DNA from 4 places in the Shewanella sp. FJAT-51649 genome. Region 2 is predicted to be linked to each of the others. Evidence: predicted binding sites of a transcription regulator. Region 2 holds the regulator's gene; each other region holds the start of a gene.
What was found. The regulator sigma-54, encoded in region 2, starts transcription at its own class of promoters, with help from an activator protein. The targets are predictions, from matches to a motif close to GTTGGCACGNNNNTNGNNT.
Positions count from the first base shown of each region.

Region 1: a site for sigma-54 is predicted at 4,780-4,798, ahead of K0H59_RS17820 (P-II family nitrogen regulator). Genes of this name have one in related genera too.
Region 3: a site for sigma-54 is predicted at 1,829-1,847, ahead of K0H59_RS06960 (flagellar hook-length control protein FliK). Genes of this name have one in related genera too.
Region 4: a site for sigma-54 is predicted at 5,142-5,160, ahead of flgA (flagellar basal body P-ring formation chaperone FlgA). Genes of this name have one in related genera too.

Region 1 is NZ_CP080411.1:4,062,294-4,068,434, reverse strand. Features, by position in the region: gene K0H59_RS17850 (hypothetical protein) at 1-354, shown strand, start outside; gene K0H59_RS17845 (AraC family transcriptional regulator) at 508-1,338, shown strand; gene K0H59_RS17840 (LysE family translocator) at 1,451-2,155, shown strand; gene K0H59_RS17835 (hypothetical protein) at 2,289-3,098, shown strand; gene K0H59_RS17830 (DUF1566 domain-containing protein) at 3,192-3,926, shown strand; gene K0H59_RS17825 (hydrolase) at 3,977-4,519, opposite strand; gene K0H59_RS17820 (P-II family nitrogen regulator) at 4,845-5,183, shown strand; gene K0H59_RS17815 (ammonium transporter) at 5,194-6,141, shown strand, end outside.
Region 2 is NZ_CP080411.1:770,589-776,729, forward strand. Features, by position in the region: gene mgtE (magnesium transporter) at 1-1,354, opposite strand, end outside; gene K0H59_RS03375 (HPr family phosphocarrier protein) at 1,553-1,828, opposite strand; gene rapZ (RNase adapter RapZ) at 1,815-2,669, opposite strand; gene ptsN (PTS IIA-like nitrogen regulatory protein PtsN) at 2,666-3,109, opposite strand; gene hpf (ribosome hibernation promoting factor) at 3,112-3,399, opposite strand; gene K0H59_RS03395 (RNA polymerase factor sigma-54) at 3,428-4,903, opposite strand; gene lptB (LPS export ABC transporter ATP-binding protein) at 5,009-5,740, opposite strand; gene lptA (lipopolysaccharide transport periplasmic protein LptA) at 5,737-6,141, opposite strand, start outside.
Region 3 is NZ_CP080411.1:1,525,583-1,531,723, reverse strand. Features, by position in the region: gene K0H59_RS06960 (flagellar hook-length control protein FliK) at 1-1,742, opposite strand, end outside; gene fliJ (flagellar export protein FliJ) at 1,902-2,348, opposite strand; gene fliI (flagellar protein export ATPase FliI) at 2,360-3,697, opposite strand; gene fliH (flagellar assembly protein FliH) at 3,666-4,613, opposite strand; gene fliG (flagellar motor switch protein FliG) at 4,600-5,646, opposite strand; gene fliF (flagellar basal-body MS-ring/collar protein FliF) at 5,639-6,141, opposite strand, start outside.
Region 4 is NZ_CP080411.1:1,496,767-1,502,907, forward strand. Features, by position in the region: gene K0H59_RS06780 (motility associated factor glycosyltransferase family protein) at 1-680, opposite strand, end outside; tRNA gene K0H59_RS06785 (tRNA-Arg) at 729-804, opposite strand; gene K0H59_RS06790 (flagellar assembly protein FlgT) at 860-2,026, opposite strand; gene K0H59_RS06795 (FlgO family outer membrane protein) at 2,266-2,898, shown strand; gene K0H59_RS06800 (LPP20 family lipoprotein) at 2,895-3,344, shown strand; gene K0H59_RS06805 (flagella synthesis protein FlgN) at 3,467-3,892, opposite strand; gene flgM (flagellar biosynthesis anti-sigma factor FlgM) at 3,895-4,221, opposite strand; gene flgA (flagellar basal body P-ring formation chaperone FlgA) at 4,298-5,005, opposite strand; gene K0H59_RS06820 (chemotaxis protein CheV) at 5,210-6,130, shown strand.

The DNA.
Region 1 (6,141 bases), 1.5 Mb from region 2:
ACTGAGCTAAAACAATTGCCTTGTTTTGCGGCTCAAGGCTTCGAAGGTAAGGTGAATGGCATGGACAGCCAGCTCGACTGGATTGCCAGCATTGAGCTGCCACAGCAATTTAATTTAGGTGAAGTTTTAAGTTATCAGTTGCTCAAGGTTGAGCCTTACAGCCACGAAGCATTTGCTGCTTTAACCCAGAATTATCAAGACATTGATTTTGCCGATGTGGGCGACAGTGAGTCCGACCCCTTTATCGCTAAGATGATCAACCAAGGCTTTATCGAACACGGTAGCAGTGGTTTTTATAACAGCGAAGGCCATGCCATTGAGGCGCAAGGCGGCCACGGCAGTCATTCGCACTAATCCAGCATGTTGGTTTTCACAAAACGCCCGCATTCGGGCGTTTTGTATTTTTGGGCCGGGCGCTGCAATAATTTACTATTCGAGCCAAGATCTCGGCGGCTAGAATGAGTAGTATCTAAAGTTGTCTTTGCCGAGTGAGATTAAGCTTGCCCTATGAGCCGTGTGACTCCCGTTGAAAATATCAATTACTGGCGCCATCCCAGCCTCTCGGGCATTGAACTGAGTCAGGCGGAATTTACGCATTTCAGTTTTGATAAACACGTGCATCTGGATTATCACTTAGGCGTGGTGACTCAAGGGGCGCAGCAATTTATCAATAAAGGCAGTCGTTATCAGCTCGGGCAACATGGGTTATCGACCCTCAATCCCGATGAAACCCACGATGGACAAAGCCGCGACGCCGAAGGTTATCGGGTTAAGGTGATGTCGATCCCCGTGGAGTATATGAACAGCATTAGCCAAGAGATGGGGCTCAAGGCCCATTTCTTTAATGCGCCCATGGTGGATGATCCCGCGTTATATCAATACTTTATCCAGCTACATGATGTGCTTATCCAAGGTCAATGTTCTGAGCTTGCGGCCGAGTCGCACCTACTGAACTTTATGCAGCTGTTATTGACGCGCCACCCCACGGGAATGCTGAATTTAAGGCAGGATAGGGGCTTATCATGGCAACAGCTAAATCGCATCAAACAGAAAATTCACGATGAGCCGTGGCAAAACACCCAGCTCGAGGCGTTGGCCGATGAGGTTAACTTGAGTAAGTTCCAGTTTTTACGCCAATTTAAACTGGCGACTGGGATGACACCCCATGCCTACCTGAAGCGAGTGCGATTAGAGTTAGCGAAAAAGTCCTTAACCCATGGCGCCTTAGTGGTAGATGTGGCGCAGCAGTTAGGCTTTTTCGACCAGAGTCATTTAAATAAGGCGTTTAAGCAGGCCTTTTTACTCTCACCCGTCCAATTCCAGCGGCGCATGCTTTAATACCATTGGTATAATTTGTCTCGGTAAATTAGCCGCGTGCAATTTCTTACAATGCAGTTGCAGCAGGCTTGGGCATACTGGCGTTCTTATCTGTTTTTGCGGAGCCCTATTGATGGATGTATCCCTGTTAGTCACCTTAGCCGTTATTCACTGCGTAGCCTTAGTCAGCCCTGGGCCGGATTTTGCCATTATGGTGAAGATTGCTACGTCGCAGCCGCGAAACACCGCAATTGCCACGGCGGCGGGAATATCGGTGGCGATTTTAGCCCATACCATTTTGAGTTTAACTGGCGTCAGCTTAGTGATTAAAAGCTCCCATACTTTGTATCTGTTAGTGCAATTGCTGGGTGCTTCGTATTTGGCGTGGATGGGATTTGGCGCGCTTAAGGCTGCGGTGTCTTTTTTCAGTAAACCCAAAACCGTATTGAACGGCGAGGGCGCAGATCCCTCTGGATTTGAAACAACATCGGAAACCAGCGTTGATATGCCCACTGCGGGCGCGGTAAACGCCTTATCACCCAAACAGGGTTTTATGAGGGGGCTTTATACCAATTTATTGAATCCTAAAGCCTTAGTGTTTTTCTTAACCTTGTTTTCCGCCTTGATCACCCCGAGCGTGACACCCGTGACTAAATTCGCTGCCGCGTTAATGTTATTTGTGTTGTCACTGCTCTGGTTTGGCTTTCTGGCGCTGATGCTCTCTAAAGCTAAGGTGCAGCAAAAGCTGCAACGACTCACGCCTATCATCGATGGGGTGATTGGGGTGATCTTTATGTCGGTGGCGGTGGCGATAGTCTCGAGTTTGCTGTTGGCTTAAGGTGCTGCGAGCGAGGCTATGATTCGACTCACAGCACATCAGCATGGGGGGATTGTGTGTGTTTATCCCTCCTTAGCTATGGTATCCTTGCTAAGTCTTAATTTGGATGTTTTTGACTTTAAAGGAATAAATCATGTCTTGTCGCCCGTTTTATCAAGGTTTTTCAGCGGTTAATCGACTCTCGCGTTTAGGGCTTTATACGGGCTTGCTGCTAGGGAGTCTTAGCACTGCACCCCAGGCTCTGGCTGCCTTAGAGGCGGAATACGTGCCGCAGGTGCAAGCTTTGATTGATGCGGCCAAGGCGGGTGATCGTCAGGCGATTGCCGAGCAAATCTCTTATCCCCTCCAGCGGGAATATCCGCTCCCCGATGTGCAAAATCCACAGCAATTGCTGACGAGATTTCAGCAAGTCTTTGATAGCAAGTTGCTGAGTCAAATCGCCAATTCGACCACAGAGAGTAACTGGGAGACTATGGGCTGGCGCGGCATCATGCTCGATCACGGCAGTGTCTGGTTGGATTTTGATGGCAAAATCTCGGGCATTAATTACCAAAGCCCAGAGGAAGCCAAGTTAAGGGATGAACTGATCGCGCAGCAAAAAGCGATGCTACACGAGAGTGTACGCGAGTTTGCTAGCCCTGAGCTGGCGTGGGAAACCGCGCGATTCATCATTCGTGTCGATGCCCTCGACCGTCAGCAATACCGTTATGCCGCCTGGGCAAAGGGCAAATCCATGAGCGAGAAACCTGATTTAGTCCTCAAAAAGGGGAAGTTAGTTCTCGATGGTAACGGCGGTAATCATTCCTTCCAGTTTAAAAGCGGCCCCTATCTCTATGTCTGCGATGTAATAGTGCTGAGCGCCGAAGAAAGACCCATAGGTGAGCTGTTGGTTTACAAGAACGACCAACTGCTGGTGCAGGAAGCCGTGGTTAAAGCGCTATAGCCTAATCGAGCCAATCAGTTAAGGCTGATCTGGGAGGGAATTCTGGATTAGCTGTACTGTCTTTTTATCAACACAGGATTAAGGTTTGTTGTCATGATTAATCCCACTAAAATCGCCATTATCAGCAGTGCCATAGTGCTGTTGTTTTTACTGACAGAATGTCGCCAAAAAGAACAAATTCCCCTGTGTGGCCACGTCGAAGGTACGCCAATCGATACTAGTTTTGATGGCGGCCTCGATAATAACGACCGCACTCTGACATCAACCAATTGTTTAAAAATCAAAGCGCTTTACGATAAAAGTGATCGTCAGACGAAATGGTTTAGCAGTTCGCCTTCCATCGCCGTGATGAACGCCTTGGGTTATCTTAAGCAAGATGATGCCAACAACAGTGGCGATAGCTATGCGATGACGTTTAACGTGCAGGAGGAGTTTGTATTTGGCCCGAGCCGAGGGGAATATGCCCTGTTTCGTCAGGACGGTAAAGGCGTCATCTTACCCGGCACCGAAGCGGCAAAGGGTAATGAGGCGAAGGTTGGCGTCGAGGGTCAGTTTGACCGCTGGTGCCAAAAATTGGCTTCACTCGAGTTTGCCGATAAAGATAATTGGCGCAGGCCAACGGAGCAGGAGTTAAACACTCTCTATGGGTACGGCGAGAGTCGCGCCGCCTATCAACGTGCGCAGTGGAGTTCGACGATTGACTCTTGGTCTAGCACTGTCAATGAGACGGAATTCGTGGCCGGCATTATCTCTGTCGCCCCTAGCGGCTATAGTTCTCGCAGTTATGCCAATAGTGCCAACTATGCCGTTTGTGTTGCCGCGTTTTGAATACTAAAGAGAGCTTGAATAAGCTCTCTTCTCGTCTCATTTAATCAGCCTTATTTAATCAACTTAATCAGCGCCTTAAATCGGTCGCCTTGGGCTTCGTGTTGCAGTTCAAATAACAGTGACTCCACATTGGTGAGAGTGGCTCCCTTGGCTGTCATCATCTGGATGCCCAACTGTTTATTGTCAACGCTGCGGGAAGAAACAGCATCGGCAACGAGGTGCACTGAGTAGTGCTGGTCGAGCAGATCGCGGCAAGTTTGGTACACGCAGACATGGGTTTCTATCCCCGCGAGCAGCACCTGTTTGCGCCGAGTTTGGGTTAGTGCATTGGCAAATTCATCACAATACCAACCGCTAAAGTGCTGCTTGGCAATGGGCGAGCCAGTTCTTTCGAGCAAGGTTTTTAGCTCTTCTGTGGTCGAGCCAAGTTTTGCAGGTAATTGCTCAAGCCAGAGGATGGGGATTTCAAACAGTTGTGCGCCTTGGATAAGCGTACTCAACTGCTGATGAAGCTTGGCTGAGTTATCCATGATCTGAGCGAGCTTTCCCTGCACATCGACGATAACGAGTACACATTCTTCGGGTTTTAACATCGGGCGTTCCTTCTGCGCGGGTGGAATAAAGGCATCGTTTAGCGATTGCTCTGCTTATTTTGTGAATTGTTTGTTTTTTGCACTGTTAGTAAACCCTAATTGGGCAGCCTCACCAATAGGGCAAAGGTCGAATATGGCGTGCACTTAAATTGCTCACTAAAAGAGTGCGTCGCCCTCACGCTTGCACAAGTCTGGTGCATTTTTAATCGGTTAATTCAGGCGTATTCTTTATTATTTATTTAAAATCAATAAATTAAAATTTTGGCCTGATGATTGAATTATCTTGGCTACAAGTTAATAACAATCGCGTTTTTTGGAGGTCAGGATGAAACTAGTCAGCGCTATCATCAAGCCATTTAAATTGGATGATGTCCGTGAAGCTATCGCCGGTATTGGTATTGAGGGGATGACGGTGACCGAGGTTAAAGGTTTTGGCCGTCAAAAGGGGCACACAGAGTTGTATCGTGGCGCCGAGTATCAGGTGGATTTTTTGCCAAAAGTAAAACTAGAAATTGCCACTAAAGCAGAAAATCTCGACATGCTGATTGAGGCGATTACCAGTGCGGCTCATACGGGAAAAATTGGTGACGGAAAGATTTTCGTTATCGACTTAGAACATGCCATCCGTATTCGTACGGGTGAACTCGACACTGAAGCGCTATAGGGGGCGGAAGATGGAAGAACTAACAAAATTAGGCGTGACAGTCTCTGAACTGCGCTTTGCACTCGACACCTTTTATTTTTTGATTTCAGGCGCTTTGGTTATGTGGATGGCGGCGGGTTTTGCCATGCTCGAAGCCGGCTTAGTGCGCTCTAAAAATACCACCGAAATTTTAACTAAAAACGTGGTGTTATACGCGATTGCCTGTGTGATGTATCTATTGATTGGCTACAACATTATGTACGTCGACAATGCCGAAGGCGGTTGGTTGCCTTCACTCGGTACGCTGATTGGCTCACAAGCCGACGATGCAAACCATGCCTTAGAATCTGACTTCTTCTTCCAAGTGGTGTTTGTGGCAACGGCGATGTCGATTGTCTCTGGCGCCGTGGCGGAGCGAATGAAGTTATGGGCTTTCCTGTTCTTCTCCGTGGTGATGACAGGCATTATCTACCCCGTTGAAGGCTACTGGACTTGGGGTAAAGGTTTTATCTCTAGCTTAGGCTTTGTGGACTTTGCGGGTAGCGGTATTGTGCACATGACAGGTGCTGCTGCGGCTATCGCTGGGGTGTTACTGCTCGGTGCTCGTAAGGGTAAATATGGCCCTAACGGCCAAGTCAACCCTATCCCAGGCTCTAACCTGCCAATGGCAACCTTAGGGATGTTTATCCTGTGGATGGGCTGGTTTGGTTTCAACGGTGGCTCACAATTAATGGTTTCAGATGCGGCCAACGCTAGCTCTGTCGCTAAGGTCTTCGTAAACACCAACACCGCGGCCGCTTTTGGTGCTATCTCTGCCCTAGTTGTGTGCAAAATGATTTGGGGTAAAGCGGACTTAACCATGATCTTAAATGGCATTCTGGCGGGCTTGGTGGCGATTACTGCGGATCCGCTGTCGCCTTCGCTGCTGATGGCAGGGGTGATTGGTGTGGTGGCTGGTGGTTTAGTCGTGTTCTCTATC
Region 2 (6,141 bases):
AATACAGGGTCGCTAATCCTAGGAAGGCAAATAGGCCAATGACATCGGTGACTGTGGTGAGCACCATGCCGCCCGCTAACGCAGGATCCACTTTTAAGCGCTTTAAGATCAGCGGAATACTGGCGCCAGCCAGTCCTGCGACCGTCATATTGATGAGCATTGCGCCGCCAATCAGGCTGGCAAGCGCCATATCATCTTTCCAAACTAATACCGCGATAAACACCAAAATCGACCACATGAGGCCGTTCAAAAAGCCAATGGCGAGTTCTTTGCCAATCAGCCAGCGGGCGTTACTCTGGCCAATATGACCCAAAGCAATCCCACGGATCACCAGAGCTAAGGTTTGATTACCCGCGACCCCGCCCATGCTAGGGACAATTGTCATTAAAATCGCAATCGTGGCGAATTGTTCGATTGTGCCTTCAAACATATTGCTGACAGAGGCTGCTAACAGGGCGGCAAACAGGTTAATTGTCAGCCAGAGTGAGCGGCGGAAAGTGCTCTTCACTACAGGGGCGAAGGTATCTTCATCGTCGTCCATCCCCGCCATCCCCATCATGGAGTGCTCGGCGTCTTCACGGATAACATCCACCACGTCATCGATGGTGATACGCCCGAGTAACTTGCCCTCACTATCGACCACGGGGGCGGATACCCAGTCATGGCGCTCGAACAGCTGCGCGACTTCACTGTCGGACATGCCCACGGGAATGCTCTCGATATCGGTATCGATAATGCTGCTGATATGAGTATTGGGATCGCAGGTGAGCAGATCCGCAAGTTTGACCCCGCCAAGTACGCGATCGTGCTTATCCACCACGTATAAGGTGTCAGTGGTGTCGGGCAGATTGCCCCGTTGGCGCAAATAACGCAGTACCACATCGATATTCACATCGGGCCTTAAGGTCACAGTATCTGTGTTCATTAAGCTGCCCGCAGTTTCATCTGGGTAAGAAAGCGCCTGCTCCACCCGCTGGCGGTTTTGCAGACTCATTGATTGCAATACTTGCTTATAAACGGTATCCGGCAAGCTTCGCAGGATATAAGCGAGATCGTCCGTATCCATACTGGCGGTCGCCTTGGCAACCCGCTCAGGGCTCATGGCGCGGATCAGTGGATCTTTTAACTCTTCACTGAGTTCATCGAGAATATCCCCGAGCTGATCTTGATCGATAAGTTGCCACAACACTTGCCGCGCCTTAGGGGGCGAGGACTCTAAAATCAATGCGATATCCGACGCCGCCATGTTTTGCAGCATTTGCCTGACATGCACAAACATACCGCTATTGAGGGCATGGCTCAGTTGGTCGAGACGTTGTTCGACTTGTAAGCTGTCTGAGGCTTCTACAGGCATGTTTCCTCCAAGATGGCGACGGTGGATAGGGACGTTTGGCTGTTGAGGACTTAAGCCAAAGCGCAGCAGTGTATTGTAATTGAGCGCACGGGAGGGCGTCGAGTCACAAATGTGTTTTACTGGTATAAGGTGCTGAAATCAAAACCAAACAGGGTACTGAATAACGGTAGAGATCATCGAGATGAGATGTCGAGGCAATTAGCAGGCTTCGTCGAACTTAGCGTCAATAAGCGCGCAAATGGCATTGAGCGCTGGTTCGGCATCCGGGCCTTCGGCAATCAGGGTAATGGTTTTACCCATACCCGTTTCCAGCATGAGTAGCCCTAACACACTGGCGGCAGAGGCCTGTTTCTCACCTTGGATCAGCGTAATGCTGGCATCAAACTCTGAGGCCAACACCACGAGCTTAGTGGCGGCGCGGGCATGTAAGCCGAGTTTATTGCAGATGGTGACTTGGCGCTCAAGCTTTGGCATGGCTTAACTCTCGGTGGCGGGCATTCACTTTGTGTTTGCCGTTGCTAAAGCGTTTAGCCAGTTGCTCGGCCACGTAAACCGATCTGTGTTGACCGCCAGTACAGCCGATGGCGATGGTCAAATAGCTGCGGTTATTACGTTCTAAATGGGGCAACCAAGTTTCGAGTAAATTCTCGATTTGCCAGATGAACTTATTGACCAGTGGCTGGCGATTTAAAAACTCTGCCACAGGTTCATCTAAGCCAGTGAGGGGGCGCAGCTCGGGTTCCCAATGGGGATTGGGTAAAAAGCGCACATCGAACATAAAGTCGGCTTCGGTTGGCATACCATGCTTAAAACCGAAGGACTCGAAGTTGATCACCAGTTCCTTATCGACACTGCCAAGCAGGATTTGCCGTACTTGGTCGCTGAGTTCATAGATATTCAGATTCGAGGTATCTATGTAGTGATCCATCTGTTGCGACAGTGGCTCGAGCAATTTGCCTTCAAGCTTAATGGCTTCCTGCAGTGATACTCGGCTCTTAGATAAGGGATGTAAGCGCCGAGTCTCGCTGTAGCGCTTTAGCAGTACTTTATCGCTGGAATTTAAGAAGAAGCTGGTAAGTTCAGTGCCCTCTGGCAGGCTGGCGAGCTGTTTGACGAGTACCTTGTCTTGCTCCGGCAGGTTACGCACGTCAACGCTGATGGCGACGAGATCGTTACTGCCCTTGAGCTGTTCGAGTAAGCTGCCAATCAGCGGCAAAGGAAGATTATCGACACAATAGTAGCCGAGATCTTCAAGCACTCTTAGTGCGACCGATTTGCCTGAGCCTGAGCGCCCTGACACTATGACCAGTTTCATCCAGTGATTACCTGATAGAGTTCCGTTTCATCATGCGTCTTGCGCAATTGCTTCAATATTTGTTTGTCGCTGAGCTTTTCAGCCATGCAGGACAAAGTGCTTAAGTGCTGTTGACATTGGTCAGCAGGCACCAGCAGCGCAAATAAAATGTCGACAGGTTGTTTATCGATAGCATCAAAGGCTATCGGCTCCTCACATTTCACCAATATGGCTATGGGTTGTGTTATATCGGTTAATCGACCATGTGGAATGGCGATGCCGTTACCTATACCTGTGCTCCCCATCTTTTCGCGCGCCACTAGGCTTTCGAAGATCTCTTGAGATGAGAGGGTGGGGTACTGGGCAGCGGCTAAGTCGCTGATAAGTTCCAGTACCTTTTTCTTACTGCCCGGAGTGGCGCAGGTCGTGCATTCCGGCCGCAGTATGGTACGAAGTTCCATTGCTAGTGTTTTGTTAACTTCTCTTTGTGTTTAATAACCTGACGATCAAGCTTGTCGATCAGGACGTCTATGGCAGCATACATATCTGCATGCTCTGAAGTCGCGAAGACTTCACCACCGGTGAGGTTGATTCTCGCTTCGGCAATTTGTTGCATTTTCTCAACATTGAGCACAACGTGCACATTATTGATCTGTTCGAAATGACGTTCAAGTTTTGAAAACTTTTCCTCAACATAAGCCCGTAACGATTCAGTAATCTCGATATGGTGTCCACTCAGGTTTATTTGCATATAAACGTCCTCCGATTTCCACTTTAGGCTATAAACTTTTACGCTGATTGGAAGGGGGAATAAGCATCGCCTCTCGGTACTTCGCAATGGTTCTGCGCGCAACGTTAATTCCCTGTTCTGCCAGAAGTTGCGCCATCTTGCTATCGCTTAATGGTTTTTTCTGGTTTTCCGCTGCAACCAGTTTCTTAATGAAGGCTCTGATTGCCGTGGATGAGCACTCACCGCCATCATCAGTCCCGACGTGGCTTGAGAAGAAATATTTTAGTTCAAAAAGTCCCTTTGGGGTATGCATGTATTTTTGTGTGGTTACCCGTGAAATGGTGGACTCATGCATCTCTACCGCCTCGGCGATATCGTTTAGGACCATAGGTTTCATGGCTTCTTCACCGTATTCGAAGAAACCCTGTTGATATTGCACTATGCAGTTTGCCACCTTGAGCAGTGTTTCGTTACGGCTTTCAAGGCTTTTAATAAACCACTTGGCTTCTTGCAGATGCCCGCGGATAAATTGGCTATCGGCTTGGCTTTTAGTGCTGCGCGCCATGGCTGCATATTGCTGATTAACATTGATTTTTGGCATACAGTCTGGGTTTAACTCGACCACCCAGCGACCATTTTTCTTCGACACCGACACATCGGGGATGACATATTCTTCATCAACAGGGGTGATGAGTAAGCCGGGGCGAGGGTTTAAGGTTTGGATGAGGGCAATGCTCTCGCGCAGGTCATCTTCCTTAAGCTTGGTTTTACGCATCAACAACCTAAAGTCGCGGGCAGCGATCAGATCTAAATGATCTTTGATCAGCATGCGGGCGTTTTCGAGGTGTGGGGTATCCGGCGCAAAGTGGGAGAGTTGGATAAGCAGACATTCGCTTAAATCCCTTGCTGCGACACCGACGGGATCGAAGTGTTGAATGCGCTTGAGTACGGCTTCGACTTCATCCAGTTCTATCTCTGGATTGCCCATAGCTTCGAGGATATCTTCAGTACTTTGAGTGAGATAACCCTGATCGTCGATGGCATCAATAATCGCGGTGGCGATGGCTAAATCGGTTTCAGAGAAGGGCGTGAGGTTTTTTTGCCATTCTAAATGTTCGTACAGGCCTTCACTAGTTTCCCCTTGGAAGGGCATGTCATCTTCACGGCTCGCGCCTGAACCTGAGTTTGGCGATGCGGTAAAGACTTCATCCCAAGTGGTGTCCATGGGCAGTTCTTCGGGTAGGGATTCTTTGGTCAGCGACTCGGCAATGTCCACGGTGGAATTGTCTTGTTCCTGTGGCTGGGCCGTCGTTTCGCTAAAGTCGGTATCGGCGATATCTTGCTTACGTTCGGTAGGCGCATCGAATTGCTCCTCTTCCAGCTCGAGAAGAGGATTAGAGTCTAAGGCTTGCTGGATCTCTTGCTGCAGTTCCAATGACGACAATTGCAACAGACGAATGGCCTGTTGAAGTTGTGGCGTCATGGTTAACTGTTGACCCAGTTTGAGCTGGAGTGACGCTTTCATGTTACCGCTGATCCCTACGTTATTATTTTGAATTTAGGCCGCTTGTTATCATATTGATGGCGCTGATAAGCCAAAATTCAAGGCTAATTGGCTCTGTTTAAGTAACTATAGCCTGAATTGTTCACCTAAGTACACAGCCCTAACTTGCTGATTGTCTAAGATCTCTGCGGGAGTTCCTTCGGCAATCAGGTTTCCGTGACTGACAATGTAGGCATGTTCACAGACGTCCAATGTTTCGCGCACATTGTGGTCTGTGATCAGTACCCCAAGGCCTCGGCTCTTGAGTTGTTCGATGATTTTCTTGATATCGATAACCGAAATCGGGTCGACACCGGCGAAGGGTTCATCGAGCAGAATAAACTTAGGATTGGCCGCTAAGGCGCGGGCAATTTCGACGCGGCGACGTTCACCGCCCGATAACGACATGCCTTGGCTATCGCGAATATGGGTGATATGGAACTCTTCGAGTAGATGTTCCAGCTCTTCTTCGCGTTGGTCGCGATTGAGCTCTTTACGGGTTTGCAGTACCGCCATGATATTGTCGTGCACTGTCAGCTTGCGAAAGATACTGGCTTCCTGTGGCAGGTAACCAATGCCTTTGCGAGCGCGCAGGTGCATGGGATCGGCAGTTAAATCATCATCGTCGATAAATATATGGCCTTTATCACTTTTGACTAAGCCCACGACCATGTAAAAGGTGGTGGTTTTACCCGCGCCGTTTGGGCCGAGTAGGCCGACGACTTGACCCGTTTTGACCGTCAGGCTGACATCTTTCACAACCTGACGACTCTTATAACTCTTAGCGAGATTCTGTGCTTTTAAAGTGATTTGGGTCATTTAGAATCCTGTTTTTTCACAGGTTTGTCCGCAGGCTGATTCTTGAGTTCTTCCTGATAGTTGTCAGGTTGAATAATGGTAATCACGCGATCATCGCCGCTACCCGTGCTCTCAGCGATCAGTTTTTGCTGAATAATATCGTAACGGATGAGGTTACCCGTAACTTGGCTACCCGCTTGGTCTAGGGTCGCAGAGCCCGTCAAGGTCAGGGTGCGGGTCGCCATTTCGTAGCGAATTTCTTTGGCGCTCGCCGAAGCTGGGCGTCCATCGTCGAGAATTTGGCTGTAGGTCGCAGGGTTGCCCGTTGCCACTAAAATCTTGCTGTTTTCCCCTTCGGCAGAAAATGCACGTAGTTGATCTGCATGGATTTTAATCGAGCCTTGGGTGACTTCAACCGGACC
Region 3 (6,141 bases), 750 kb from region 2:
GCTTCACCAAATCCCCCCTCGCGGCGTTGACCTTGGTCACCTTGAGAAACATGACTATCAGCCAATTGCATGCCTTGCTCCTGTAATAATTCACGCAGGCGGGGAATGGCTTGTTCGACCACATCGCGGGTTTGCGATTGTGTGACATGGAACTGCACTTGTGTCTGGTCGCCATGGACTTGCACTTTCACCAACATATGCCCAAGTTCTGGCGGATCTAAACGGATTTCCGCCTGCTGGATCCCTTGGCTCACCATAGTCACCAATTGCTGCTTCATCACAGGTGAAAAGCGCTGGATCATCTCCTGCATTTGGTTTTGAGTTTCTACACCTTGGCGCAAGGAAAGCTGCACTTGCGGAATATCTTGACGCTGGGTTGCTGGCGTAGCCAAAGAATGCAGTGAAGATACAGCTTTAAACTCCACTGGCTTAAACTCGCTGCCCGCCTCTTCACTGCCAGAACTTAAAGCAGCAACACTGCTATCTTGCTGCGCATCGAGAGTAACCGCTAACTTAGCGTCTTTTAGCAAAAAGCCTGCTGAAATCTCGGCGCGGGATGGGTTGTCGGCAGTAAGACTCGTATCAATTGCTGTGGTACCTGATACATTAGTCGCTGCATTAATGCCTAAGGTATTAAGATCATTAGTATTCGTGGCTGCTGCGGTATTCACTTGCAACGAACCTGCATCACTTGAAGCGCTGGCCGCTTTGATTGATGTTTGATTATCAACGGCTTGGGATACCATTCTTTGTGAGGCAAGAGCTTTATCTGCTGGCTGCGTCGACACATTTATTGCCTTAGCGCCAATGTCTGTTGCACCAAGCTCTGTTGTACTAGGCTCTTTTGCCCCTAACAAAGGTTCACCCTCAATGGGTAAAATATGATTTTCGGGCGGTTTAACGAACTTTTCGCTGCGCAGACCTGAAAGTAGCGCAGCATCCTCAATCAAAAGCGAATCATCAACTAAAGCACTTTGAGTATCCGTTTCCGCCACTGTCGCGGCCGCAACCAAAGCATCAACATCAACAGCTGGGAGCTGTGGTTCTACACTATCAGCATCAGCCGCCGGAATCTTTGGTTCTACAGCCACGGCCGCAACCAAAGCATCGACATCAACAGCTGGGATCTGTGGTTCTACACTCTCAGTATCAGCAACATTAGCCGCGTTCTGTTGTGAGGCTTGCTGCTGTATAAGCTGTGCGGTGACTTGCGCAGTATTTTGTCCTACTGACTTTGAAGCAACTGACTCAGAGTCTGGTGTTTCAGAACTCACATCCACTTTTGTATTGCCAATGCTTGTGTTGGAGGCCTCGACAAACTTAGCCATTTCATCGGAAAAAGTGCCGTCAACAATAGAGCTGTCGGTCTGAGATGGAGCATCGACTAATAATGAAGATGTAGAGTCTGCGTCCTCCGTTGCCGTGATATCGGCCTCAAGCGGCAAAGACTCGCCCGGAGCTGCCGCTTTCTTCATCTCATTTGCCATACCAATCTGGGCGAAAATCAAGCTGATATCGGCTTCATCATCGGTATTGGTATCGTCAGTGCTGGCTTCCGCTTTAGCAGATTTGACAGCCACATCCTGAGATACAGGGGTTTTAGTCGAGGGGGATGATACGGATGTAACTGAAGCCAACGCTGCAGAAAAGTCTTCACTATTAGTATCTTGAGTCAATGCTTTACTCGAGCTAGCGCTGTTTTTCGCGCTTGGCGCTAATAGGATATTGTTCATTTGTTGCATATCAGCTCCTAAACATTCACCCCAAGAAATAAAAACATGCGGGCAAACGTCAATTTATGCGGCTTTGGCCATATCTGACATAAAGCTAGCAAATAAAATGCCAACAAATGGAGGTTACCGATTTAAGAAACAACTTAAACAAGCAATGGCGAGCTTTGGTTAGGGTTTATTGCGGCGAAAAAACTGCTGAGAGGCAAATTCATCTGTCATCTTTTGCTCTTTCTTCAACTCAAGTGCTTGGCGTTTCTTCTCTTTATTCTCTAAGAGTAGTTCTACCGCCTTACGTTTCTTTTGCTTCTCGAGCCAATGCTGCTGACGATAATTTTTTTGCTTCTCCCCATCGGCGACCACACGATTTTGCTGCGCAATGGCCTCATCGATTTGGCGAATAAAACGGTGGAATTGGTGATAATGGCTGGCGCTGATGGCTTGTCCCTGCTGAGACTGCATCTGCTTCATGTAGTCCAAGCGATAATTGTTGAGTGCATCCAACTGATTTTGACGCTTTTGACACTCTAATTGCGCCGACTTTAGCAACAACGCAGCCTGTTCCTCTGCATCGAGGGCTAATTTTAACACCAGTAATAACGGATCGGCATTAGCCATAACAGTCTCGATTATTTACATTGCGCCGCGAGTTGCCCAAGCATGACTTGGCTATCGGCAAAACTAAAGGCATCACGCATGGTTTGCCGTAAGAAGGCGTTCATCGCAGGTTGCAGACGTATGGCGTTATCGATTCGCGGATCGCTGCCTTGGGCATAAGCCCCAATCGAAATCAGGTCCTTATTCTGCTGATAAAGGGAATAGGTCTGTTTAACGCGGCGCATGGCTTCTAAGTGCTCGTTCGAAATAACCATTGGGGCCACACGGCTAATGGAAGCCTCAATATCGATTGCGGGATAGTGCCCGGAATCAGCTAACGCACGAGAAAGCACTATATGGCCGTCGAGGATAGCCCGAGATGCATCGGCAATCGGATCCTGTTGGTCATCGCCCTCGGTCAGTACAGTATAAAATGCGGTGATAGAACCTTGTCCTGGACCACCATTCCCCGCCCGTTCAACCAAACGTGGTAATTTCGCAAATACCGAAGGTGGATAACCTTTCGTCGCCGGTGGCTCACCTACGGCTAGGGCTATCTCCCGCTGCGCCTGAGCGTAACGAGTCAGACTATCCATTAATAACAATACGTTATAGCCTAAATCCCGAAAATACTCGGCGATACGAGTCGAGGTTTCACAGGCGCGAAGGCGCATTAATGGTGAAGTATCGGCGGGCGCCGCCACCACAACGGAGCGTGCTCTGCCCTTTTCACCGAGAATTTCTTCAATAAATTCTTTAACTTCGCGACCACGCTCCCCCACTAATCCCACCACAATAATGTCAGCGGTAGAGCCTCGCGTCATCATGCCTAGTAGCACACTCTTACCGACGCCAGAGCCTGCAAATAGGCCCATACGTTGGCCCTTACCAACGGTGAGCATGGCATTGATGGCGCGTACGCCCACATCGAGTGGTTCGGTGATCGCTCGGCGAGAAAGTGGGTTGATAGCGTTACTGTGCCTCGGCGCCTGTTGCTCTGTCGATAAGGCGCCAAGACCATCTAATGGCACACCATTACCGTCAAGCACGCGCCCTAACAGGGATAAGCCCACATTGAGCCCCGCCTGCTCACCGAGGGGAATAACCCGCGCGCCAGGTAACACACCACGCAATTCCTCAATCGGCATCAGATACAGCAGTTCATCGTCGAAACCAACAACTTCGGCGATCAACTCTCCCGCCATGGTTTCGATAGAGCACAGGCTGCCAACGGGGGCGCGACAACCACTCGCCTCTAAGGTTAAACCAACGACGCGCACCAGTTGGCCACTGGCGACTGCACGGAATGGCGGGACTTTATCGATGCAATGATTCAGCTTATTCAGCAGTTGATGGCGGCGATTTTGCATCTTGCTCTCCATCATGTTGTGGCTGGCTGCTTTGCGCCTCGTCACCTAGCTCGGTAGTCGAGGCAACTTTTGCGGCGTTTTCCTCATCGAGGACCGCTTGACGCTGTTGCTGCTGATGACTCAAATGGGATTGTTGATTACGTAAGGACTCAAATACCGCATCAATGCGCGAGGACAGGGTTAAATCCACCAGCGAGCGTTGGCTGCTAATGATGCAGTCGCCGGCAGAGAGCGTAGGATCCGCCTCTAATTGCCACTGATTGCGGTTCAATTGAGTACTGGAATATAGCTTTTCGACTAAAGTGACATCGTCGGGATGGAGACGAATACTGACGCTTTGCTCCTTAATCGGCAACGATTCAACGCCTAAACGCAGCGCAGATAAGATTTGCTCTGGATGGGTTTTAAGTTCATGACCAATCACAGATTTAGCCAGCGCCATGGTTAGTGTCATTAAGGAATGTTCAATATCGCCATCGAGTAATTGCAATGGCTTTTCAAACTGACTCAGCAGCCCTTCGAAGCGAGTGACTAATACCTTGGCTTCGGCAAGCCCAGCTTCGAGCCCTTGCTCATGCCCTTGGGCTAGGCCCTCGGTATGGCCTTGCTCTAATCCTTCGAGTCTGCCCTGCTCTAGCCCTTCAGCATAACCTTGGGTCTTGCCTTCATTAAAGCCTTCCTCTTCGGCTTGAGCGCGAATGTCTTCAATCTCGGCCAAGGTTGGCGGAGCGACAGTTTCAACGGCCACGGCCTTCGGCGATGGTTGCCCGGCATAACCAAACAGGTTGGAGACCCCCTCTTCCTCGGCTTCGGTGACATCGGGTAATGACCAATGACTGAACTCAATATCGGCGTCACTGACGACTCTGTGGGACAATTTATTGTCGCTATTGTCACTCCGATTAGAGGAACTCATCGCCACCACCGCCGCCTAACATGATTTCACCGCTGTCACTTAAACGACGTGCAATTGACAGAATTTCTTTTTGAGCAATCTCCACTTCGCTGATCCGGATAGGGCCCATGGCCTCTAAATCGTCACGCAGCAATTCGGCGGCCCGTTTTGACATATTGCCCAAAATTTTATCTTTGAGTTGATCGTCGGTACCTTTAAGTGCCTTCATCAACACATCCTGCTGCACTTCACGCAGCAAGGTTTGTATACCGCGGTCGTCTACATCGATCAGGTTTTCGAACACAAACATTAAGTCTTGGATTTGCTGCGCCATTTCCTCGTCGGTTTCGCGCATGGTTTCCATCAACTGACTTTCGATACCTGTATCGAGGTAGTTCATGATGTTGGCCGCCGCTTTTAGGCCGCCCATCTTCGCCGCCTGTGCGCCGCCTTGGCCAGCGAATTGTTTCTCCATGATATCGTTCAATTCCTGCAATGCCGCAGGTTGCACTTCTTCAAGGTTAGCAATACGCATCATTAAGTCTAAGCGGGTGTTCTCAGGGAACTGGCCGAAAATTTCCGCCGCTTGGTCTGGCTCTAAATACGATAAAACAATGGTTTGGATCTGAGGATGTTCGTTTTGGATGATAGTAGCCACTTGGCGCGCATCCATCCATTTAAGGGAATCCAAGCCTTTAGCGCCGCTGCCCATGATAATTTGTTCAATCAAATTACCGGCTTTGTCTTCACCTAAGGCCGCAGTTAACGCCTTACGGACGAACTCTTCACTGTTAAAACCAATCGAAGAATACTTTTGAATATCATCGAGAAACAGCTTATGCACCCCGATGACTTTTTCCTGCCCAAAGTCTTCCATGGCCGCCATCGCCATCCCCACCTTTTGCACTTGTTTAGGTTCTAAGTGCTTTAAAATGGAGGCGGCATCGGCTTCACTCAAACTTAGCAGTAAAATTGCCGTTTTTTCGATACCACTGAGATCCTTTACATTAAAGCCAGAAGTTTCAGCGGCGTCTTTTGATTTATTCTCAGCCATTGTCTTGTAACCAGTTTTTCACGACTTGGGTAGAAAGCTCGGGCTCATTGGCCACAAGCGCACGGATAGCTTTAATCATATCATCATCTTTATGCAGATTAGGGATAAGAATTGAGCCATCGTCGGCATAACTATACTCTGCTTCTTTGGTATTGAGCATCCCTAGGGTATCGGCGGCGTATTGGTCTTCAATCTCGGCCAGCTCATTACCCAGTCTTGAATCTTCTGGCATGTTCACATTGTCAGGATAGATTAAGCGTTTCAACATTGGACGCACTACAGCAAGGATGAGCACTAAGATAACTAACGCACCGACACCTAACTTGACCGCACGCCAGAACCAAGGTTGCTCCCAAAGCTCAGGCGCAGGAACATCTTCAACCAATTGATCCATAAAGGGAACAGTGACCACCTCTAAAACATCACCACGCTGGGCGCTAAAACCTACCGCACCTTCCAGTAAACGGCGGATATTGGTGAGTTCTTGCTCGGTAC
Region 4 (6,141 bases), 730 kb from region 2:
TTCTTTAGGTAATTGTATTTTTTTTCAAGAGATGGGCCAGATCCTATTATAAATGCTGATTTTTTATTGTATTTTGACTTTAGAAGTTCAGCGCTAGGATCTGTTCTTAAAAATATACTATTTTCTTCAAAGCGAATCTGTAACTTAGGGTAGTCTATTTGATGTTTTTTATTCGAAAATTCGATGCACTTTTCGAAAATTAATAAATCGCGTAATGTTGCATTTTCATCACTGACAAGTGAGAGATCAGGTGTAATCGCGATATTTGGAAAATTAACTGTTTGGCTAAGGTTTTCGAGCAATTCTACTTGTGGATGACTCAGCCATTCACTCTGATCTGTGTAGCTAATCAGTAGTGCAAAGACAGCAAGATTGAGAATGCATACATTGATTGTTTGATATTGCGGATTATCGATTAATAAACTTGGAACATCACCCATACCTACACCGTAGACAGTTACTTGGGTCGCATCGAGGGGCAGTGTACTGATAAAGAGTTGGGCCTCAGCAATACGATCGTGACGGCTACTTAATTGGATGCCATTTACACTTATGGTTTGATTGCGTCCAGTAACTAGGAAGGCATCCAGGTGTTCTATCGATTGACTTTGTAGGGCTGCAGCCACAATTGGCCAGCGTTTAGTAATGATACTCAAATTAGTGGCAAATAGTTCAGTCATCCGTTTCCTCGGAAGCTTTGGTCAATTGATATCACCGACATCACTATCTGGTCTCTCCACAGGGACTCGAACCCCGATCGGCCGCTTAGGAGGCGGCTGCTCTATCCTGTTGAGCTATGAAGAGACGCCAGTGATTATACTGGTTTTATCTTTGATTAAAAGGCTTATGATTTAGTTGCTTAAATCTTAAGCGCGATGTCGTTTATCTGTACATTGTAAGCCGCATTTTGGTCAACGAGTACTGCCGTTGCACTTTCTTCGCTGACTTGTTCGATTTTCACCGTTGCCCGGCTCTTGGTTGCTACGGCACGCATTTCGTTGAGCCTATCGGGCAAGTTTTGTTGTAACACGACCTGGAATTTATCGCCAACTCGAATGCCGTGTTTGCGACCTAAGTTGAGGATAATTCTATCTCCTTGACGGCTGACGACTTGCCCTAGCAGTGGTCTGCAATTAAGCGTGTTGTCTATATCTCGAGTTGCTTCTTGCATGATTTGGCTGATATTTCTGCCATAGGAAGAACGCCAAAATCGGTCGCTATTAGGGGCTATGATGGCCTGTTCTTCAAACTCCCACGGAGCAGAAGTACTGTAGGTTTTGCTCCACACTTCCTCGCCGCTAATGCCGTGATAGAGACTGAGTTTAAATTGAAATTGTCTGAGTGGCGCTTCATCCCACCATCCCATAAAGGTTGATTGCACAGGCTCTGTTGATATGTCGATGATTTGTGGCAATAAAATATATTGGCTATCGGTAATTTCACTCAACCAACTAGGGAGTCGATAGCCGCGGATATCGACGAGTTCCTGTGCTATATCAAGCCGTTCTTTGGCATGGATATGGCTAAAACCAGTAGATGAGTAGCCATCAATACTATTACCCAGTTTCTCGGAGATGACTTCTTCAAATCCCGAGAGTTGTCCGTAGCGTAACTGTGCTCGGTCTTTTATTTGCGCTTGGGGGATTAAGATGGCGGCTTTTAACTGCCCTGCAGGGCATTGCTGGGTGGGGTCATCATTAAGATCGAGCCTAAGGGAAACATAAATTTTGCTGCCTTCAATGCGCTCGCTCACCAATTGAATGCTAATCGCCTGGGCATAACGATTAATCGCAAAGCTGTTTTGCGTAAGATTGCCGTTAGTCGTTTGCTGCTCACTGGTGATCTGGATACCCGTACTTAGCGTGGCATAACTCACGGCTTGATTGATGGCTTCTTCACGCGCTTGGGCGATGTTGCCATTAGTGATCACCGCTTCGCCACTGGCCTCGACCCATTCGGCGTTTGCCTGTGCAGCAAATAGCAGTAGGCTGCTGATTATGAGCAAGTTCTTTCTTAGTATGTTCATCAATAAGCCCTTAACTAAAATTGCTGGGATGAGTCAGTTTACTGGCAGTGCTTTATGGCTTTAAGCAAATTGTATGCCTGATTTATCGAGCTATAGGGATAAAGTTATCAATGGATTTGTCGATAATCTGAAGAGTTCATTAAGCGCATTATTTTGACTTGGTCTAATACTTGCTTGCTTTATGGCAAAGATTGCGGCTCCCACTGGGCCACATTGATATTGATGACGAGGTTACTCTTATGCTGAAGCGTGCATTCATTCCGCTGGCACTGTTAGTGCTGGTTGGGTGTGCGACTAAACCCGTGGCACCGCCCAAACCTAGCTTAGCTGACGGCAATGGTTTGCCGCCTACGGCGACGATTAATCATCTCGCGCAGCGAATTGTGACTGAGTTAGTCAAGCAGAATGATGCACTGCGTCCCGACCAGCCTATCGTTGTTGCTACGCCTGTGTTAGTTGGGAATTTGAGTAGCACCAATGCACTGGCGCAGCAGCTGCAGCAAGGGCTGATGACGTCTTTGCATAGCTTTATGTTCAATGTGGTGGATTTGAATTTAGGTGATGGGCTGAGAGTGACGGCTGATGGCGATTTTATTTTGACGCGCGATTGGCAAAAGCTTTCGACCAATTTACCCGTTGATCATATCGTGGTGTCGACCATGAGCCCGACAACCAATGGCATGGCAATCAATACTCGGATTGTCACTCTAAGTAACAATCGTGTGGTATCGGCATCGCAGACTTTTGTGACTCAAAAAGAATTGAGTAATTACATGCAGCCCTCCGAGCAAGTTATCTCTCAGGATGGGATTTTATATCGCCAGTCTAGCCCTGGTATGAATGAGGTTCGGGTACTAGGAGATGGAAAATGAAACGCTACTTACTAATTGTTGCGGCGCTCCTTCTTACTGGGTGTGCAACTAAAGATAGATATGTTCAGTGGGAAGATGTGCCCCCAAGTAGTTTTCCTAAACTGACGGCAATAGGTTACGCCCCGCTAGCGACTCAACCGGCCAAAGAGCAGTCCCAACGAGTTTTAATGGCGATGCAGGCGTCAAAAATCGTGGCCTACCGTGAACTGGCTGAACAAGTGTATGGACAGAAGATCACCGCCAACAGTAGTGTCAGTGATTGGATGCTGACAGATGATAATGTTAAAGCGTCTGTGACTGGGGTGATCCGCGGCGCGCGAGTGGTAAAAAGCTATCCAGCTGGGGACCACTATGTCACTGAGTTGGAGCTTGATTTTGCCAAGGTATGGCAGATTTACCAACAGCAGAGCCGCCCACAAAGAATTAAAGATGTTACCTATTTTTAGTGCTAGGGTTGGCTTTAGAGCTAGGTCTGGATGACTGCTCGTCGTGCTGTACCAATAAACAAAAGCCGCGCTAAGTTTTAGCGCGGCTTTTGTTTATATCCCGTTTACTTATGATGCATGATTTACGCTTTTAAATCATTGCCTAAGCTAGAAAGGGTCGAGGTTCTGCCTTTATCGTTATAGGTCAGAGTAGTCGCGTTTCGGCTCGCCTGTAAGGCTTGGGCAAAACGGTTTAGACTCGCTAGATTCATCTCGATGAGGCTAGCATTTTGAGCGTTTAGATCCTTACATTCGGCAAGGGCCTCTTTTACGGCGGCCATTTTATGGGATAGTTCTACTTGCGAGGTGAGTAAGGATTTATCGCTGTGATTGGCCAGTAAGTCATCGTTGGCCTTAAGTTCTTGCAGGCATGATGATTTTTGCTCTGCAAGCGATAAAAGCAAATCGGCGTTTTGGTCAACCAAAGCGCCTTTTTCCTTAAGAATAATCTGTTTAAGAACAGCCAAATGGGCGTGTTGTTGATCTACCAGTTTAGCTATTTCTGTCATAGTTACTCTTTATTGAGGTCATTCAATTCAGCTTCGAAGCTGGCAATGTTGCCCGCCAACTTTTCGGGGTCAATTTTATAGCGACCTTCGGCAATCGCTTGTTTAATCTCAGCGACTTTCTTTTGGTCTACTTCAGGTAGGCTGGCCATTTTGGTTTGAGCTCCTTGTAGCTGTTGAGCTTGAGCCGTAATGACAACTGAGTCACCTTTCTGTTGAGTCGATTTAGCCGCAACCTGAGTCGATTGCTCACTTTCGCTGCTTTTCTTTGTTGTGTTTGAACGGACTTGCGCGGCCGCTCCGGCGTTAAATTTGCTAATATCAATTGCCATTTTAGGCTCCAGCGTCGTGTATACGGGGATTTCTTAACTGGGGTATCGGCAGCTCATCGAAAAGCTTTAGTTTATTTTACATTCTAACTTCGACTTCGCCAATGGCCGTGACTATGGCATCTAGTTCTTTGTTTGAACTGCTATTTTTGACCCTAATTTGGTCACCAATATTACCATCCTGTAGCGCTTCGCCTACGGTTTTTAGCACAAAATTGCTGGAACGCACATAAATTGATACTGAATCATTCTTACAAACAAAACAAAGGTTATTGGCAAAAATAGGGAAGTTTTTGGCGACACGTCGTTTTACCCGTACTCCTGAAAGTTGGCTAGTATCGCTAAATTGCATACCGCGTAAACTATTTTGGTCGACGTAACGGATTTCAACTTGTGTTGGGCTGATCAGTTCGCCAGGTGCCAGTGTTTCGCTGGCGACCACAACCGGGAAAAGAATATCGACCCGCACCGACATAAAAATCTGCCAAGGGTAGGCTAAATCGGGTGTATCACAACTGACTTTTACCGTGTTATTGCGGCTGATCTCTCGGTCGGAGGCGAGCTCGACTCGAATGGGGGAGGCACATTGAGAAGGGAGCAAACGACTGTCTATCGTTTGCGGAAGGATTTCAACTTTAGCGTTAGATGGCACTGAAATCTTTTCATTAATAAGAGCTTTAGCTAATTCGGATATCGCCGATATGCTAGGTACCACGGGCTCGGCATTGGCCTTAGTGGCGATAGAAAGGGCGATGATACTCAAAAAATAGACTAAATTTACTTTCATAATGAAGAGACTAGCTTGTAACGCCAGAATGCACCTATACTTTTATCAAGTTTGAAACTGTTCCATGCCATAACGGCCAAGATTTCGTGTCAGAAGTTTGACTCAGTTTCAACTATGGTTATCGATAACAAGACGTAAGCAATTAATATGCCTATACTCAAACGAGTTTAGGGCCGTACATAAACAGAACAACAAGGCAGAGTTATGTCGAGTATTCTTGATTCAGTCAACAAACGAACCCAACTCGTAGGTCAAAACCGACTAGAACTATTGCTATTTAAGTTGAATGGTCGTCAACGTTTTGGGATTAACGTATTCAAAGTAAAAGAAGTTTTGCAATGTCCACCGTTAACGACTTTGCCTAAACTTAATCCTTACGTCAAAGGTGTCGCCCATATTCGCGGCACGACTATTTCGGTAATCGATCTGAGTGCTGCAACTGGTGGACGTCCGTTAGCCAGCACTGAAAATTGCTTTATCATCATTTCAGAATATAACCGCAGCGTACAAGGTTTCTTAGTCAGTTCAGTTGAACGTATCATCAATATGAACTGGGAAGCCATTATGCCACCACCACAAGGGGCTGGTCGCTATTCCTACTTAACTGCAGTCACTGAAATAGAAGGTGAACTGGTTGAAATTCTTGATGTTGAAAAGATCCTCGATGAAATTTCACCAGTCAAAACCGCAATCAGTGAAGAAGTGAATGAGCAACTGACAATCGATAGAAGTCAGCATTACCATATTATGGTGATTGATGATTCGGCAGTGGCTCGTAAACAAATTATTCGCGCGCTCGAGTCGTTAAACTTACAGATTGATACGGCAAAAGATGGCCGTGAAGCGCTCGATAAGTTAAAAGCTATTGCGGGTGAAATGAATAATGTGGCCGAGGAAATCCCGCTGATTATCTCGGATATTGAAATGCCAGAAATGGATGGTTATACCTTAACGGCAGAGATCCGCGACGATCCAAAGCTTAAGCATATCAAGGTGGTATTACATACCTCGTTAAGCGGCGTGTTTAATCAGGCTATGGTACAAAAAGTGGGCGCTAATGATTTTATCGCCAAATTCAACCCAGACGAATTAGCTGCGGCAGTGAACAAGCATTTAAGTTTGTAGTGAAAGTGTGG